Regions from separate parts of the Bacillus sp. 5w2 genome, predicted to be linked through region 2. Evidence: riboswitches for the same ligand, from Rfam matches in the RefSeq annotation. Region 2 holds a riboswitch; the other holds the start of a gene.
What was found. Region 2 has a riboswitch for cyclic di-AMP ahead of ACXY7N_RS23980 (SipW-dependent-type signal peptide-containing protein). Riboswitches for the same ligand answer to the same signal wherever they lie in the genome.
Positions count from the first base shown of each region.

Region 1: it holds a riboswitch for cyclic di-AMP, as region 2 does, so the genes downstream of both, ACXY7N_RS03615 (APC family permease) here and ACXY7N_RS23980 (SipW-dependent-type signal peptide-containing protein) in region 2, are expected to answer to the same signal.

Region 1 is NZ_JBTIWT010000001.1:708,609-716,710, reverse strand. Features, by position in the region: gene ACXY7N_RS03645 (M23 family metallopeptidase) at 1-217, shown strand, start outside; gene ACXY7N_RS03640 (Nramp family divalent metal transporter) at 274-1,569, opposite strand; gene trhO (oxygen-dependent tRNA uridine(34) hydroxylase TrhO) at 2,062-3,021, shown strand; gene ACXY7N_RS03630 (hypothetical protein) at 3,176-4,651, opposite strand; gene panE (2-dehydropantoate 2-reductase) at 4,827-5,771, shown strand; gene ACXY7N_RS03620 (hypothetical protein) at 5,827-5,955, opposite strand; cyclic di-AMP (ydaO/yuaA leader) riboswitch at 6,096-6,242, shown strand; gene ACXY7N_RS03615 (APC family permease) at 6,387-8,102, shown strand, end outside.
Region 2 is NZ_JBTIWT010000018.1:84,785-92,886, reverse strand. Features, by position in the region: gene ACXY7N_RS23990 (hypothetical protein) at 88-474, shown strand; gene ACXY7N_RS23985 (hypothetical protein) at 491-721, shown strand; cyclic di-AMP (ydaO/yuaA leader) riboswitch at 982-1,127, shown strand; gene ACXY7N_RS23980 (SipW-dependent-type signal peptide-containing protein) at 1,222-1,326, shown strand; gene kdpF (K(+)-transporting ATPase subunit F) at 1,323-1,403, shown strand; gene kdpA (potassium-transporting ATPase subunit KdpA) at 1,423-3,090, shown strand; gene kdpB (potassium-transporting ATPase subunit KdpB) at 3,104-5,194, shown strand; gene kdpC (K(+)-transporting ATPase subunit C) at 5,211-5,792, shown strand; gene kdpDN (KdpD-like non-kinase potassium sensor) at 5,849-7,003, shown strand; gene ACXY7N_RS23950 (MFS transporter) at 7,026-8,102, opposite strand, start outside.

The DNA of each region.
Region 1 (8,102 bases), on a different contig from region 2:
AATTAATGTGAGGGAAGGGCAACATGTAAATGAAGGAGAGGTTCTTGCTCAAGTCGGTAACTCAGGGAGTTCAAGTGAGCCCCATTTACATATTCATCATCAAAGGCAGGATCCATCCAAGGTGAGTATATTTCTTTCGGAAGGATTACCACTTTACTTTCGAACTGAAAAAGGTGCGATAATGCCAGAAAGAGGTACATACATAGGTGGTAATTAGAAGAGAATTACTTCGCCAAAAAAGGTATTCCATTTTTATTGGAATACCTTTTTTCATTACCCTACAAATGTTTGATACAGTAAGAAAATATTTAAAATGATAACGAGTGCAGCGATTATCCAAGCGATAAAAGTTGTTATACGGTGGTTAACGAGTGCACCCATAATTTTTTTACTGCTTGTAAACATAATAAGTGGTACTAACGCAAAAGCAATACCGAATGATAAGACAACTTGGCTCATAACGAGAGCGTAAGTTGGGTTTACACCTAAAGCGATAATAACTAATGGTGGAATCATTGTAATAAATCGGCGTAAATATAACGGAATATGCATTCGAATGAATCCTTGCATGATAATGTCACCAGACATTGTCCCGACTGAAGAGCTAGATAAACCTGCTGATAAAAGTCCGATTCCAAATAAAGCAGCGGATGCAGGACCGACTAAGTTACTAAATTGGTTAAAAGCAACATCAAGATCTTCAACATGCAAGCCGTTTTTAAAGAATAGTGCAGCAGCAACAATTAACATACTTGCATTAATTGCTCCAGCGATAACCATTGCGATAATGATATCAATAAATTCGAAGCGGAAAATCTTTTTCTTTTGTTCATCATTTGTTCCGACTACACGGCGCTGCGTTAAGGCGGAATGTAGATATATTGCATGTGGCATAACGGTTGCGCCTAAAATACCAGCTGCTAATAAGATACTATCCACGCCTTGGAATTTTGGAATAAATAGACCTGAAAGTAAAGGGCTTAATTCTGGTTTTGCGTAGAAGACTTGTACACCAAAAGCGATAACAACGATAAAAATCATTCCTGTTATAATAGCTTCTAATGGACGGAAGCCTCTGCGTTGAAATTCAAGAATAATAAATGATCCAGCAGCTGTAATTAAAGCGGCTGGTAACATTGGAATCCCGAACAATAAGTACAATCCGAGTGCCGCTCCAATAAATTCAGCTAAATCAGTCGCCATAATAACGAGCTCCCCTTGAATCCATAAACCGATGGAAACAGGTTTTGGGAAGTTTTCTCGAGCGATTTCAGGAAGGTTTTTACCTGTAGCAATTCCTAATTTAGCGGATAAAGTTTGGATTAATACCGCCATTAAATTAGAAGCAAGAATTACCCAGAGTAATAAATATCCATATTGTGATCCAGCTGCAATATTTGTCGCGAAATTGCCAGGATCAATATAAGCGACTGAAGCGATAAAAGCTGGGCCTAAGAATGGTAATAGTCTTTTTAAGCCTTTCGTTTGTCCACTTAATGCTAAATGCGCTGATTGAACAGTTGTACTTTGAGAAGGGACTTGTTCATCTTTTGATATATCTTTATTCATAGTAGTTTTCCCCTTTAAAATGTTAACTTGATGAAATTATTGTATTTATTCTTGCTCATTATTTCAATACATTTAAATGTATTAGTTGATAATTTTATTTGAACATAAATGTTTCCTTAGTGCAAATTATATGCCTTTACACAATAAATGGTGTGGTGTTATGAAAAATTGGGAGTTTATGGTGTGATGACGTGGGGAAACATAATGAATTAAAGGGCTATTTTTGAAATTTATGTGAACATAAAGCCTATAATACAGTATATTAATTGATGGAAATGGATTTGTATGATATATAATATATTGGGATTACAACATAACCATAGTGTTTTGATGTGTAATCTTGTTTTTTATTTTTGTTAACTTATAGAAAATAGTATAAAGAGAAGAAAATGGGATGCATAAAACTTTGGATACATTTTCTTATTATATATGTTTTGATATGAACGTTAACTTATACATGATTTTAAAAATTAGATAGGTGGTAGAAATACATTGGCAACTACAAAACCATACAGAGTATTACTATATTACATGTACACAACAATTGAAAACCCTGAAGAATTCGCTGCAGAGCATTTAGCATTTTGTAATTCACTTGAATTAAAAGGAAGAATCCTTGTAGCTAAAGAAGGAATTAACGGAACTTGTTCTGGAACTGTAGAACAAACAGAGAAATACATGGAAGCAATGAACAACGATCCACGCTTTGACGGTATCGTATTTAAAATAGATGAAGAAGAAGGGCACGCATTCAAGAAAATGCACGTGCGTCCTCGTCCAGAATTAGTTACACTTCGTCTAGAAGATGACATTAACCCACACGAAATAACTGGAAAGTATTTAGAGCCAAAAGATTTTTATGAAGCAATGAAACAAGAAGATACAGTTATTATTGATGCACGAAATGATTATGAGTTTGATTTAGGACACTTCAAAGGTGCAATTAAACCAGATATCGAATCATTCCGTGAATTACCAGATTGGATTAGAGAAAACAAAGAAACACTTGAAGGTAAAAAGATTTTAACGTACTGTACAGGCGGAATTCGTTGTGAGAAATTCTCTGGTTGGTTAGTTCGTGAAGGGTATGAAGATGTAAGTCAGCTTCACGGCGGAATTGTAACGTACGGAAAAGATCCAGAAGTACAAGGCGAGCTTTGGGATGGACAATGTTACGTGTTTGATGAGCGTATTGCTGTACCAGTAAACCAAAAAGAACATGTTATTGTTGGTAAAGATCACTTTACAGGTGAACCTTGTGAGCGCTATGTAAACTGTTCAAATCCAGAATGTAACAAGAAAATTTTATGTTCGGAAGAAAACGAAGCGAAATATTTACGTGCATGTTCTCATGAATGTCGTGTAAGCCCACGTAACCGCTACGTAGTACAACATGAATTAACTGAAGAACAAGTAGCTGCTGCATTAGAACAAATCGAAGCAGGGAAGTAAGCTGAACTTGTGTAATAAAAAAGGGTACTCCAAACGTCATTTTGGAGTACCCTTTTGATATTATCCGGTTCTGTCTTTTGTCGTTTTTTTGTCGGTAAGTCGATATATTCGAAAAATCACCGATAAAAATTTCAGTAAATGAAAATAATCTTTTTTAATGTTTATTATCTTTCTCTTTCACAGCAGAAAGTACAGTTTGTTTTACCCATGATTTTCTTCGTTTATGTTGTAGACTCCATTGGTATAAACTTTGTGCGCCTAAAATAAGTGAAATGACTATGCCGCTTATTGCTATTAAAAGTGCGAAAAATTCAAGTGGCGATGATATTTTGTTTGAATCGGTGTTTCTTAAAAGGTCAATCATAGTAAACCCTAACATTTGGCCTACTACAGAGTAGAGCGTTAAAATTAATAGTAAAAGGCTATCTTTTTTAGAAGCGACATTTTCTTGATATTTAAACAAACTATCAAGATTTTGTTTTGCATTCAAATATAGTACCTCAATGTTAAATAACTTTCTTAAGCGGAAGAAAATATCTTCACTCTGTGATTGGGATACTAACTCTAAAGAGAAGTAATTCGCTGTAAATGAATTAATTGAATAAATTAATTTCTCTATTTCATTTGTATCTTGTTCAATATTTAACTCGGCATAAGCGTTTGCCATTTTTAATAAAACAACTTTATGAAATAGATTTAATAACAAAGCGTAATAAAACTCCCCGTACATTTGACTAGCAAGTTTAGCGAATTCGTGTTCACCTTCGTTTGTTATACATGTGAAAATATGTTCTTCCATAATAAAGTAGCGATTAGGAGCCCATCTTTGATAAGAATGTTTTGTTAAATAATCTTGAATATAAGGAACATTATTTGCGCTAATATAGGGCTTACCATCGTCTGTTAATCCGGAAAGACTGGAAGCTCGGTATACATCAACTACATGAAGGTCAGACTCTTTGTTTATGGATAATAAAGTTTGTACATACATTCGTTGATCTTCAAAGAATGGGAATGTTTGAAAGTAAGAGCTCCGCAATCTCTTTTTCTCAAAGAAGTCTGTTAAGCCATGAAATAAATCGCCGAATATAAGCTTCTCTACTTGTGAATATTGTTTTCCATTACATTCAATACAAATAGTCTCGTTTGTATCATTTTTAGTTTCAAGTACACGGAAGCGGGCGGCGAATTCGATTGCTTCTGATAATGTCATGTTTGGATCGGTTTCTACTTCTGTCCGAATTGTTAAGAAGCCAAGTTCATAAGGACAGAGTGTTACGTCAATAGAGTGTATCTTGAAGGGGATGGAAATAAGATTTGTTGTTAAGTGTCCAGTTAAGTTAAGGTCTTTAGAATAGCGTTGTAATCCTTTTTGATGCTCTGAGTGAGGAAATAGAATTTTATTTGTAAATGAAAGATAGTATGCTTCCATATTTTGATGTGAAACTTGAAATTTTCCGTAGTATGTATTTTCATTTTCAAGATGATCGAGTCGAAAAGGGCGAAAATCATTTTTCTGTAAGAAAGGGAACATATTTTGTTCATATCCAGTTTTAAAAGAAAACGGGAATATAAATTGAAATATAGCTGTTGCTACATCTTTTTCCTCGATTGTTTGTATTGCCTCCATTTACATTGTTTCCTTTCCATATATGCTATAAAAACAACATGCCCAAATTCATTTGAAAATAACCACTGTTTTATAATCGATTAAGAATGAAAATTCAGCTTATTTAGTAGGGGACATGTATAATGTTATGTATACTAAAAGTTATAAAACTGTATTTTGAAAAGGGGGATGTTGTATGCGTATTTTAGTATTAGGGGCTGGTGGCGTCGGAGGTTTTTTTGGAGGTCGATTAGTAGAAAAGGGAGAAGATGTTACGTTCCTTGTTCGTAGTAAACGGAAAAAACAATTGGAGGAAAGAGGACTTGTAATCCGAAGTGTTAACGGGGATTTTTCCTTCCAACCGAAATTAATAACGAAAGAAGATCGAACTGCTCCATTTGATGTCATTTTATTTTCAACAAAAGCGTATCACTTAAACGAGGCAATTCAAGATTTGAAGCCCTATGTTAGCGAAAAAACTGTCATCATTCCATTGTTAAATGGTATCGCTCATTTATCACAATTACAAAAGGAATTTGGCGTGGAAAAAGTAATTGGCGGTTTATGCTTTATCGAGACGACGTTAAACGATCAAGGAGAAATTGTACAAACGAGTGCTGCCAACAGACTTCTGTTTGGAGAAATCAAGCTTCAAGGTTCAGAGAGAATAAAGCATATTTCTAAAGCATTTGCAGGTACGAAATCTAGTTTTGTTTTAAGTGAAAATATTACGCAAGATATGTGGCATAAATATTTATTTATTACTGTAATGTCGGGTGTGACGACATTAATGCGTGCACCAATAGGACCGATTCGTGAAAGTGAAGGTGGACACGAATTTATCCGAAACTTATTTGAAGAATGTGTGCAAATCATGAGGTCTATGAAAGCTCCAGTTAAGGATGGTATTGCCCAGGAACATATGAAAACAATTGATAAAATTTCGTATGATATGAAGTCATCAATGCAGCGTGATATGGAAAAAGGTTCGTCCATTGAAGGGAAGCACTTACAAGGATACTTACTAGATGTAGCAGAACAATTTTCTATAGAAGCACCATTATTAGGGGCAGTATATCAAAATTTGAAAGTGTATGAAGAAATGACCTTTAACAGGTCAGAAATAGAATTGGATGTATGAAAAAATAAAAAAGAAAGCAATATATAAGTGTATTGCTTTCTTTTTTTATGACAAATTATTTATTTCTTTTCGTTCTATCTGTCAAATTTATTTCCTGTTCACGTTTACCGTATAATTGATTAATTTCATTTGCTAACGCATCTAAATAGGAATCGGAAAAAATAGGCTTCTTTTCTTTAGACATATGGGTCTCCTTTATCGATTTTTTAGTATTCATTATGTATATTTACCGGCGGATTATGCGCAATCATTTTAAATTTTTTCTTTTTCAAAATTTTTGTTTACATTTTGAAAATAAAGGAGTATTATAATCCACAGTTTCAATTTTCTAAATCGCTGAAACCGCATGGTACGGGGGACCCGTTCTTATGGATTAATACTTAATCCAATGGGGTGAATCCTTGAAAAAGGTAGGGCTACTCATAGGCCCGAATCCGACAGCTAACCTCGTAAGCGTTATATTGAGAAGGAAGGTGGAGCTTGTGCGACAAAAAATATAATGTCTACAAGTCTATTTCGCTATGGCTTGTAGACATTTTTTGTTTTCTGAAGAAATAGTTTGCTGGCTGTAACAAGCAGCATCGTTCGTACAAAATTATTGGAGAGTGGACAGTATTGGTTTCATCTATTAAAAGATTTTTAATTGGAAGACCGTTAAAATCAACTGAGTTAGGAGAGCAGAAGCTTAATAAAACGAAGGCGTTAGCCATTTTATCTTCTGACGCATTGTCATCGGTTGCATATGGACCAGAGCAAATTTTAATTGCTTTAGCAGGTCTTGGAGCGATTGCTTATTGGTATTCAATTCCGATCGCTATCGGGGTATTAGTATTATTGACAGCCCTTATTTTATCTTATCGTCAAATTATTTTTGCTTATCCGCATGGCGGGGGCGCGTATGTTGTATCAAAAGAAAATTTAGGGATGAATCCAGGGTTAATAGCTGGAGGATCTTTATTAGTCGATTATATTTTAACTGTTGCAGTAAGTGTGTCTGCAGGTACAGATGCGCTCACATCAGCTTTTCCTAGTTTACATGCACATAATGTAATCATTGCGATTATATTTGTTATATTTATTACTATTTTAAATTTAAGAGGGGTAACGGAATCAGCTTCCGTTTTAGCATATCCGGTTTATTTATTCGTTCTAGCACTATTTATATTAATTGGGGTAGGGATATACAATATTTTAACTGGTCACGTTTCACCGACTTTACACACGCCGATTGGAACGCCGGTTGCGGGAATTAGTTTGTTCTTACTGCTACGAGCATTTGCATCGGGTAGTTCGGCTTTAACAGGTGTTGAGGCAATCTCTAACGCAATTCCAAACTTTAAGGATCCTGCACCTAACAATGCAGCGAAAACATTGCTTGCAATGGGTGCATTACTTGCCGTTTTATTTTCAGGAATTGTCTTTTTAGCTTATTATTACGGAATTAATCCAAGTAAGGAAGTAACAGTTGTTTCACAAATTGCTGAACAAACTTTTGGACGTAATTTCATGTACTATTTCATACAAGGTACAACTGCTTTAATATTAATTCTTGCTGCTAATACAGGTTATTCTGCATTTCCACTATTAGCAGTTAACCTTGCAAAAGACAAATTTATACCGAGAATGTTTACGATTAGAGGAGACCGCCTAGGTTACTCAAACGGTATTATTATACTTGGGATAGCTTCGATTATTTTAATTGTAGCTTTCCAAGGGCAAACAGAACATTTAATCCCGTTATATGCAGTAGGTGTATTTATTCCATTTACACTTTCTCAAACGGGTATGGTATTAAAATGGCTTCGTGAAAAACCTGAAGGATGGGCTTTGAGATTAACGGTTAATTTAATTGGTGCAATTATTAGTTTTATCGTAATGAGCATGTTCTTTTTAACTAAATTTGCACAAGTTTGGTCAATCCTTATTTTCTTACCTGCCATCATCTTCTTGTTCCATAGAGTTAAGAAGCATTACGATGCAGTGGGCGATCAATTAAGTTTAAAAACTTGTGAACCACTTGTTCCAATTGAGGGAAATGTAATTGTCGTTCCTGTAGCAGGTATGACTCATGTAGTGGAAAATTCATTGAACTATGCGAAGGCTCTTTCTGCAGATCAAGTTATCGCTGTATATGTTGCTTTTGACAGAGAAGAGGAAAAGAAATTTGAAGAGAAATGGAAGAAGTGGCAACCTGAAGTAAGACTTGTTACCTTACATTCTCACTATAGAAGTATTATTCAACCGCTAACAAAGTTTATTGATACAGTGCAATATAAAGCGAGTGAATCAAATTACCGAGTTACTGTCGTTATACCACAGTTCATTCCGAAA
Region 2 (8,102 bases):
GATGGATACATCACTTCATCGATCTGATTAGTATAGGGGAATATCAATCTATGTTTGAGTTCTTTTATGCTAAGGAGGATGAGGTACATGGAACTAACACTTATTTGTGTTGGAGAAGAAAGCAAGGTAAATAGTTTAATAGATTTAGTAGCATTTCAACATGAGTTAATTATTTTTACAGCAAATGAAGAGATAGCGGCTGAAGTGAGGAATTGTGGGTTTGATTGGACGTATAGTTGTAGTAGGGAGCAGGATTTTACTAGTATTTGTGAGTGTATTAAGAAGGTGATTTTACTAGGGGATGAGCTTCCAATTATTAGTTTCTTTACAGAACACATTCGCTTTTCTTTTCAAGCACCTATTACTGTTGTTACAAGGAATAAACGATATCCAGCGAGGCTCTATGAAACAATTGGAGCTACATTTGTCGTGTTTACAAATTGTGATAATATTTCTTTTTTATTTTTTGAATAGGGCGGGGGAGAAGAAGATGAAGGTGTTGTTATTAGGAGATATAGCGAATCGTTGGGCGGTATCGGTAGAGCGAGTTCAAGAATTGGTGATGCTTGATCCTATTTTTCCAAGGCCCTATATTATATTGCCATCGAAAGACGCTTTATATTTAAAAACAGATGTTATCGAATATGAGCAACTACATGCAGAATTGTCACAAGTTTATATTCGCGGGAGAAATTTACGTGCTTTTTTACGAGGAGAATAAATAGTGAATAAAAAAGAGCGAATGCTAAGTGCAACAAGCTATGCACTTCATGTCATTCGCTCTTTTTATTTCGTATTTAAAAGATCATTTATGTGAAAAAGAAAGAAAAGACGAGAAAACAGATGAAAGAATATTAATAATACTCAATGTAAGCGTTTAAATAGACGGATATTTTCTTATTTTCAGTAATTTGCCTCTTTACAAGTGAAATATAGAGGAGTATATTTACTCTCATAAATCATTCATAAAATTTCCAAAAAAACCTAAAATCGCTGAGTTCCAGAAATGGAGCGGGGGAACCAATTTTGTGCATCGTCACTTGGGGTGAATCTTTCAGTTTTGAAAGTAGGGCTACTCTTTAGGCCCGAATCCGACAGCTAACCTCGTAAGCGTTTAGAGAGGAGGTTTACTTTGTGTTGTTCATTTCGAACACTAAGTAGAGCTTAGTGTTCTTTTTTTGATAACTTAATGGTAAATTTTAACAAAAGTGAGGGGTAGTTATGTTAGATGTTGTAATGATCGGGATTTTTGTTGTGTTAGTCGCATCGATGGCAAGTCTTGCAAGTTGGTCAGATAAAGTTGTGAAAGAAGGGAAGCAATCATGATGATTGCCTTATCGGTTATTGTTGCAGCAATTACGGTGTACTTAGTGTATGCATTATTAAATCCAGAGAAGTTTTAATTAGGGGGAATCATTCATTATGATTTGGGTCGCAGTTGTTATTACCATGCTGTTGTTTATTCTTGTGGCAAAGCCAATGGGGATATATTTAGAGAAAGCCTTTCAAGGTAGTCAAAAGCTAGATAAAGTATTCGGGCCTTTTGAAAAACTTATTTTTAAAATTACGGGTGTAAAAGAATACAATCAAACGTGGAAACAGTACGCATTGTCATTAGTTTTATTAAATGGATTTATGATTGTTGTCGTATATTTCATTTTTAGACTACAAGGAGTATTGCCATTAAATCCAGCACACATTGAAGGAATGGAGCCTACGCTTGCCTTTAATACAGCAATTAGTTTTATGGCTGATACAAACTTACAGCATTATAGCGGTGAAAATGGTTTATCTTATTTATCACAATTAATCGGAATTACATTTTTAATGTTTGCAGCACCGGCAACGACGTTAGCACTCGTTATGGCATTTATAAGAGGGCTCGCTGGAAAAGAACTCGGTAACTTTTTCGTTGATTTTACGAGAGCACTAATGAGAGTATTTCTTCCTATCGCATTTATTGCGGCGCTAGTCTTTGTCACACTCGGTGTACCACAAACGTTAGACGGTGCAGTTACGGCACAAACGATTGATGGGGCAAAGCAAAGTATATTACGCGGGCCAGTTGCATCATTTGTTTCCATTAAGGAACTTGGGAATAACGGCGGTGGATTTTTCGGAGCAAACTCTACACATCCTTTTGAAAATCCAGGACAAATGAGTAATATTTTGCAAATGATGCTTATGATGCTATTGCCAACAGCACTTCCATTTACGTACGGACGAATGATAGGGAATAAAAAACAAGGTCGTATCCTTTTCGTATCACTATTTATGGTGTTTTTACTTGGATTTATAACGATTACGACATCGGAATTACATGGAAATCCAGCGTTAAATGGAATGGGTATCGAACATGTACAAGGAAGTACAGAAGGAAAAGAAGTACGATTCGGAACTGTATTTTCTTCACTATACGCAACAGTAACGACAGCTGCTGAAACAGGGGCTGTTAATACGATGCATGATACATTAACACCAATTGGCGGTCTAGTTCCACTCGTAAATATGATGTTAAACACAGTATATGGCGGTGTTGGAGCAGGTTTTGTAAACATTATTATGTATGCCGTTATTGCAGTATTTATATCTGGTTTAATGGTTGGACGGACACCGGAGTTTTTAGGTAAGAAAATTGAAGGTAAGGAAATGAAATTAATTGCGGTAACGATTTTATTCCATCCATTGCTTATTTTAGGATTTTCAGCATTAGCTCTTTCAACAAGTTTAGGAACAGATGCTATCTCACATTCCGGTTTCCACGGTTTAACGCAAGTTGTATATGAATACACATCGTCAGCTGCGAATAACGGATCTGGATTTGAAGGTTTAGCAGATAATACACCGTTTTGGAATATTACAACTGGTTTAGTTATGTTTTTAGGACGCTATTTCAGTTTAATTACGATGTTAGCTGTGGCAGCTTCGTTGAAAGAGAAGACGGTAGTACCAGAAACAGTCGGAACGTTCCGTACAGATAATGGTTTATTTGGTGGCATCTTCATCGGAACGATTGTAATTGTCGGTGCGTTAACATTCTTCCCGATGTTAGTACTTGGCCCAATTGCAGAATTTCTTACATTGAAGTAATGGAGGGTAAATGATGAGACCGGTAGTAGTAAAAGAAAAACAAGTAAATCAGTCACAAATACATGCTATAGAAGATGAGGTTAGACAAGCGAAAACGATGGATCGTGATATCGTAACACATGCGATGAAACAATCCTTTGCGAAATTGAATCCGAAAGTCATGATAAAGAATCCGATTATGTTCGTTGTGGAAATTGGATTTATCATTACGTTCATTTTATCGTTTCTTCCAAGTAGTGCTAGTAGTGTACCAGGATGGTTTAATATAACAGTTTCTCTCATTCTCTTATTTACAGTTTTATTTGCTAACTTTGCAGAGGCGTTAGCAGAAGGGCGGGGCAAAGCGCAAGCCGATTCTTTAAAACAGTCGAAGAAAGATGTGTTTGCAAATGTGGTGAAAGAAAATGGAGAGATTGTTCAAGTTTCAGCAACTGATTTGAGAAAAGGTGACGTTGTTATTGTAAAGCAAGGTGAGATGATCCCAAGTGATGGTGAAGTAATGAAAGGATTAGCTTCTGTAGATGAATCTGCGATTACAGGTGAATCAGCTCCTGTAATAAAAGAAGCGGGCGGTGATTTTTGTTCCGTAACAGGTGGAACGATGGTCGTCAGTGATGAGATTACAATTGTCATTACGAGTAATCCTGGTGAATCATTTATTGATAAAATGATTTCGTTAGTAGAAGGCGCTGCTCGTCAAAAAACGCCGAATGAAATTGCTTTAAATACAGTATTAACGAGCTTAACTCTTATTTTCTTAATCGTTGTTGTGACGTTGCCGATCTTTACAAACTATTTAGGGTTTCAAATTGATACAGCTGTACTTGTCGCATTGTTAGTTTGTTTAATTCCAACGACAATTGGTGGGTTGTTATCAGCGATTGGTATTGCTGGGATGGACCGGGTGACAAAGTTCAATGTGTTAGCGATGTCGGGTAAAGCAGTAGAAGCTGCAGGTGATATTAATACAATTATTTTAGATAAAACAGGTACGATTACTTTCGGGAACCGAATGGCACATACATTACTTCCTGTAGGAAATGAAACGATTGAGCAAGTAGGGAAATGGGCTGCAATTAGTTCAGTTTTAGATGAAACACCAGAAGGTCGATCAGTTATAGAATATGTAAAAACGAAGTCTATATCATATAATCGAGAACTTGCAGAACAAGGTGAATTTGTTCCATTTAAAGCAGAAACGAGAATGAGTGGTGTTGATTTACAGGACGGAACGAAAGTGAGGAAAGGTGCTGTAGGTAGCGTTATTGAATGGGTTCAGTCACAAGGTGGAACGATTCCGAAAGATGTAAATCAAAAAGCAGATTTCATTTCAAAAGAGGGCGGGACACCACTTGTAGTTGCAGTGGATAATCGTATTTACGGTTTAATTTATTTAAAGGATACAGTAAAACCTGGTATGCGTGAGCGTTTTGAACAATTGCGTCAAATGGGGATTAAAACAGTTATGTGTACAGGCGATAACCCATTAACAGCAGCGACAATTGCAAAAGAAGCAGGGGTAGATGAATTCGTTGCTGAGTGTAAACCAGAAGATAAAATTGCGGTTATTAAAGCAGAGCAAGATAAAGGGAAACTTGTAGCGATGACAGGTGATGGTACAAATGATGCGCCGGCACTAGCGCAGGCTGACGTTGGATTAGCAATGAATAGTGGTACGACAGCTGCGAAAGAAGCAGCGAATATGATTGATTTAGATTCGAACCCGACAAAAATTATTGAGGTTGTAGGAATCGGTAAGCAATTGTTAATGACGCGTGGTGCGTTAACGACGTTTAGTATTGCGAATGATATCGCAAAATATTTTGCAATCATTCCAGCGATGTTTACACTTGCGATTCCGCAAATGGAAGCATTAAACATTATGAAACTAACATCACCACTGTCAGCGATTTTATCAGCACTAATATTTAATGCTGTTATTATTCCGTTACTCATTCCGTTAGCGATGAAAGGTATTGCATATAAACCGATGAGTTCGAATGCACTACTTGGCCGAAACCTATTTATTTATGGGCTTGGCGGAGTTATTGTACCATTCATTGGAATTAAAGTAATCGATATAATTGTCGGCTTGTTTATATAAGGAAGAGGGGAAAAAGATGGCGAAGAAACAAAGTATACTATCACCGATTGTCCGTATTACTTTTACATTTTTAGTGTTGTGCGGACTTGTATATCCGCTTATTGTTACTGGTATTGCACAAGCAGTAATGAAGGAGAATGCGGATGGAAGTCTAATATATAATGATAAAAATGAAGTGATTGGTTCTAAGTTAATTGGCCAAAATTTCACAGATCCACGTTATTTTCATGGGCGTGTCTCTAGTATTGAATATAAAGCAGAAGCATCTGGTTCAAATAACTATGCACCGTCTAATCCAGATTTAGAGAAACGAGTAGAGAAAAGTATGGAAGACTGGAAGAAACAAAACCGGGCGGTTCCAGTTACAGAAGTGCCGATCGATTTAGTGACAAATTCAGGTTCAGGGCTTGATCCTGACATTAGTCCGAAGGCAGCTTCCGTACAGGTAGAGCGCATTTCGAAATTAACGAAAATCCCGAAAGAAACGCTAGATCAATTGATTAAAGATCAAACGGAAGGTGCGGCACTTGGTTTATTTGGAGAAGATCGTGTGAACGTCTTAAAGTTAAATATAGAATTACAGAAACTAATGAAATAGTAACAGTGCTACCTCAATCTAATGGATTGAGGTAGCGTTGTTTTGAAAGAAAGGTTGTGAGTGTTTTGTATGCGGATGACTATAAACCAACTTTTCAAAGGCGAACACCAGAAGAGTATTTAGAATATATTCGTCAGCAAAATCGAGGAAAGTTAAAGCTATATGTAGGAGCGGCTCCAGGAGTAGGGAAAAGTTATAAAATGCTATTTGATGCAAGAGAAATGCAAAAAGATGGTATGGATATTGTAATTGGTTTAATTGAAACACACGGGAGAAAAGAAACGGAAGACGCAATTGCTGATTTAGAAAAAGTTCCTTTAAAAGAAATTGATTATAAAGGGAAAGTATTTTATGAACTCGATGTGGAAGGAATTATAAAACGTGCACCACAAATTGTTGTTGTGGATGAACTTGCGCATAGTAATATTCCCGGGTCGAAAAATAAGAAACGTTATATGGATGTACAGGAATTGCTAGATGCTGGTATATCTGTATTATCAGCGTTTAATATTCAACATTTAGAAAGCGTTCATGATATTGTAGCTCAAATTACGAATGTTAAAGTGCGAGAACGTATTCCAGATTTTATTTTGCAAAAAGCAAATGAAATTCAGCTTGTTGATGCAACACCCGAGGTATTAAGGAAGAGATTAATCGATGGAAAGATATATAAGGAAGAAAAAATTCAACAAAGCTTACAAAACTTCTTCACGCTTAATAATTTAGGAGCACTAAGGGAATTATCGCTTCGTGAAGTTGCAGATGATATGGATGAGAAAATTAGCCAAACAGTTATAGAACCGATTGGGGTGAAAGAAAAAATTCTCGTTTGTGTACAATACAGTTCAACAGCAGAGAAATTAATACGGAGAGGTTGGCGTATGGCTGATCGGTTAAACGCTGAATTGTATGTCTTAAACGTAGAGCGGGAAAATATAGATTCACTTTCAGCAGGGAAAAAGCAAACAATTGAAGAGTGGAAATCGCTAACGAATCAATTTGATGCAAGTTTTGTATTAGAAGAAGCAAATGGAAGAAAGCCAGCTGATGTTATTATTGAAGTCGCGAAAAGACTACAAGTAACGCAAATTTTACTCGGACAATCGGCAAGAACAAGGTGGGAAGAAATACGAAAAGGTTCTATTGTAAATGAAATTATGAGACAAACGAAGTATATTGATATTCATATTGTTGCGGATCAAAGAGCTTAAAATAGAGACCATCTGTAGGTCTCTATTTTACTTTTTGTGTGACAGGGAAGCATAGTATTTTCATCGCATATAAGATTATGAGTAGAAACATAATTGCACCTAGGAAGAAAATCCAAAAGTAATTTTGATTAAATAAAAGAAATCCACCTACAAGTGGCCCTGTGCTCATACCGAGATAGCGGATGAAGTTGTACATACCGATAGCAGTTGCGCGTTCTTGTACGAATTCTTCCGTTAATAAAGTAGTGTGAGTTGGCATAGAAAGTCCCATACTAAAACCGTACAAAGATGTAACGATAATGAGGAATGGGATATTGATGCTATATGTGAAAGAGAATAAAGTGACACATATAATATTGAAGAAACTAGTAATGAAGAAAGCTTGCTTTGTTGTAAGGTGCTTTTGCAAAACCTTGTAGCAATAACTTCCTAACATAATAGAAAGAGACATCGGTACAAATACAAGACCAATTTCACTTGCAGTTAAGTGAAATGAATTTGTTAAAATACTCGGTAAAAAAACGAGAAAGCAAAAATAAATACAAAATTGAATAAAGCCAATAAGAGTAATAGAACATCCAGTTTTATTTTTTAAGATAAACCAGTAATTTTTTTTTGCTTGCGGTTGCTTAATTACAGTTGGTTTTGTTTCTGGAAGTAGTGAAATGTTTATAATGAATAAGAGAAAGCCAAGTATAGATAAAAACAGAAATACGGATAAGTGTCCATGTATGCTACCGAGGTAACCACCTATGAGAGGGCCAATCGCAGGTGCGAGAGCAAGTAACATTTGGTATAGGCTCATTGCTTCCCCTCGTTCTTTTCCTTCAAACAAATCACCGATAATCGTTGCTGCGACTACAGGTATAGCTGCTATTCCTATAGCTTGAACAACTCTAAAAAATAAAAATAAATAAATGTTCGCCGAAAAAGCACATCCGATTGAACCAATTGTACTAATGATTAAACTAGGGATAAGGACAGATTTTCTTCCTTTTGTATCAATGAAAGGCCCATATACGAGCTGCATAATTGCAAGAACGAATGTGAAAAGTGAAACTGTTACATTTACAAGATAAAGAGAAGTGTGAAAAGAAGC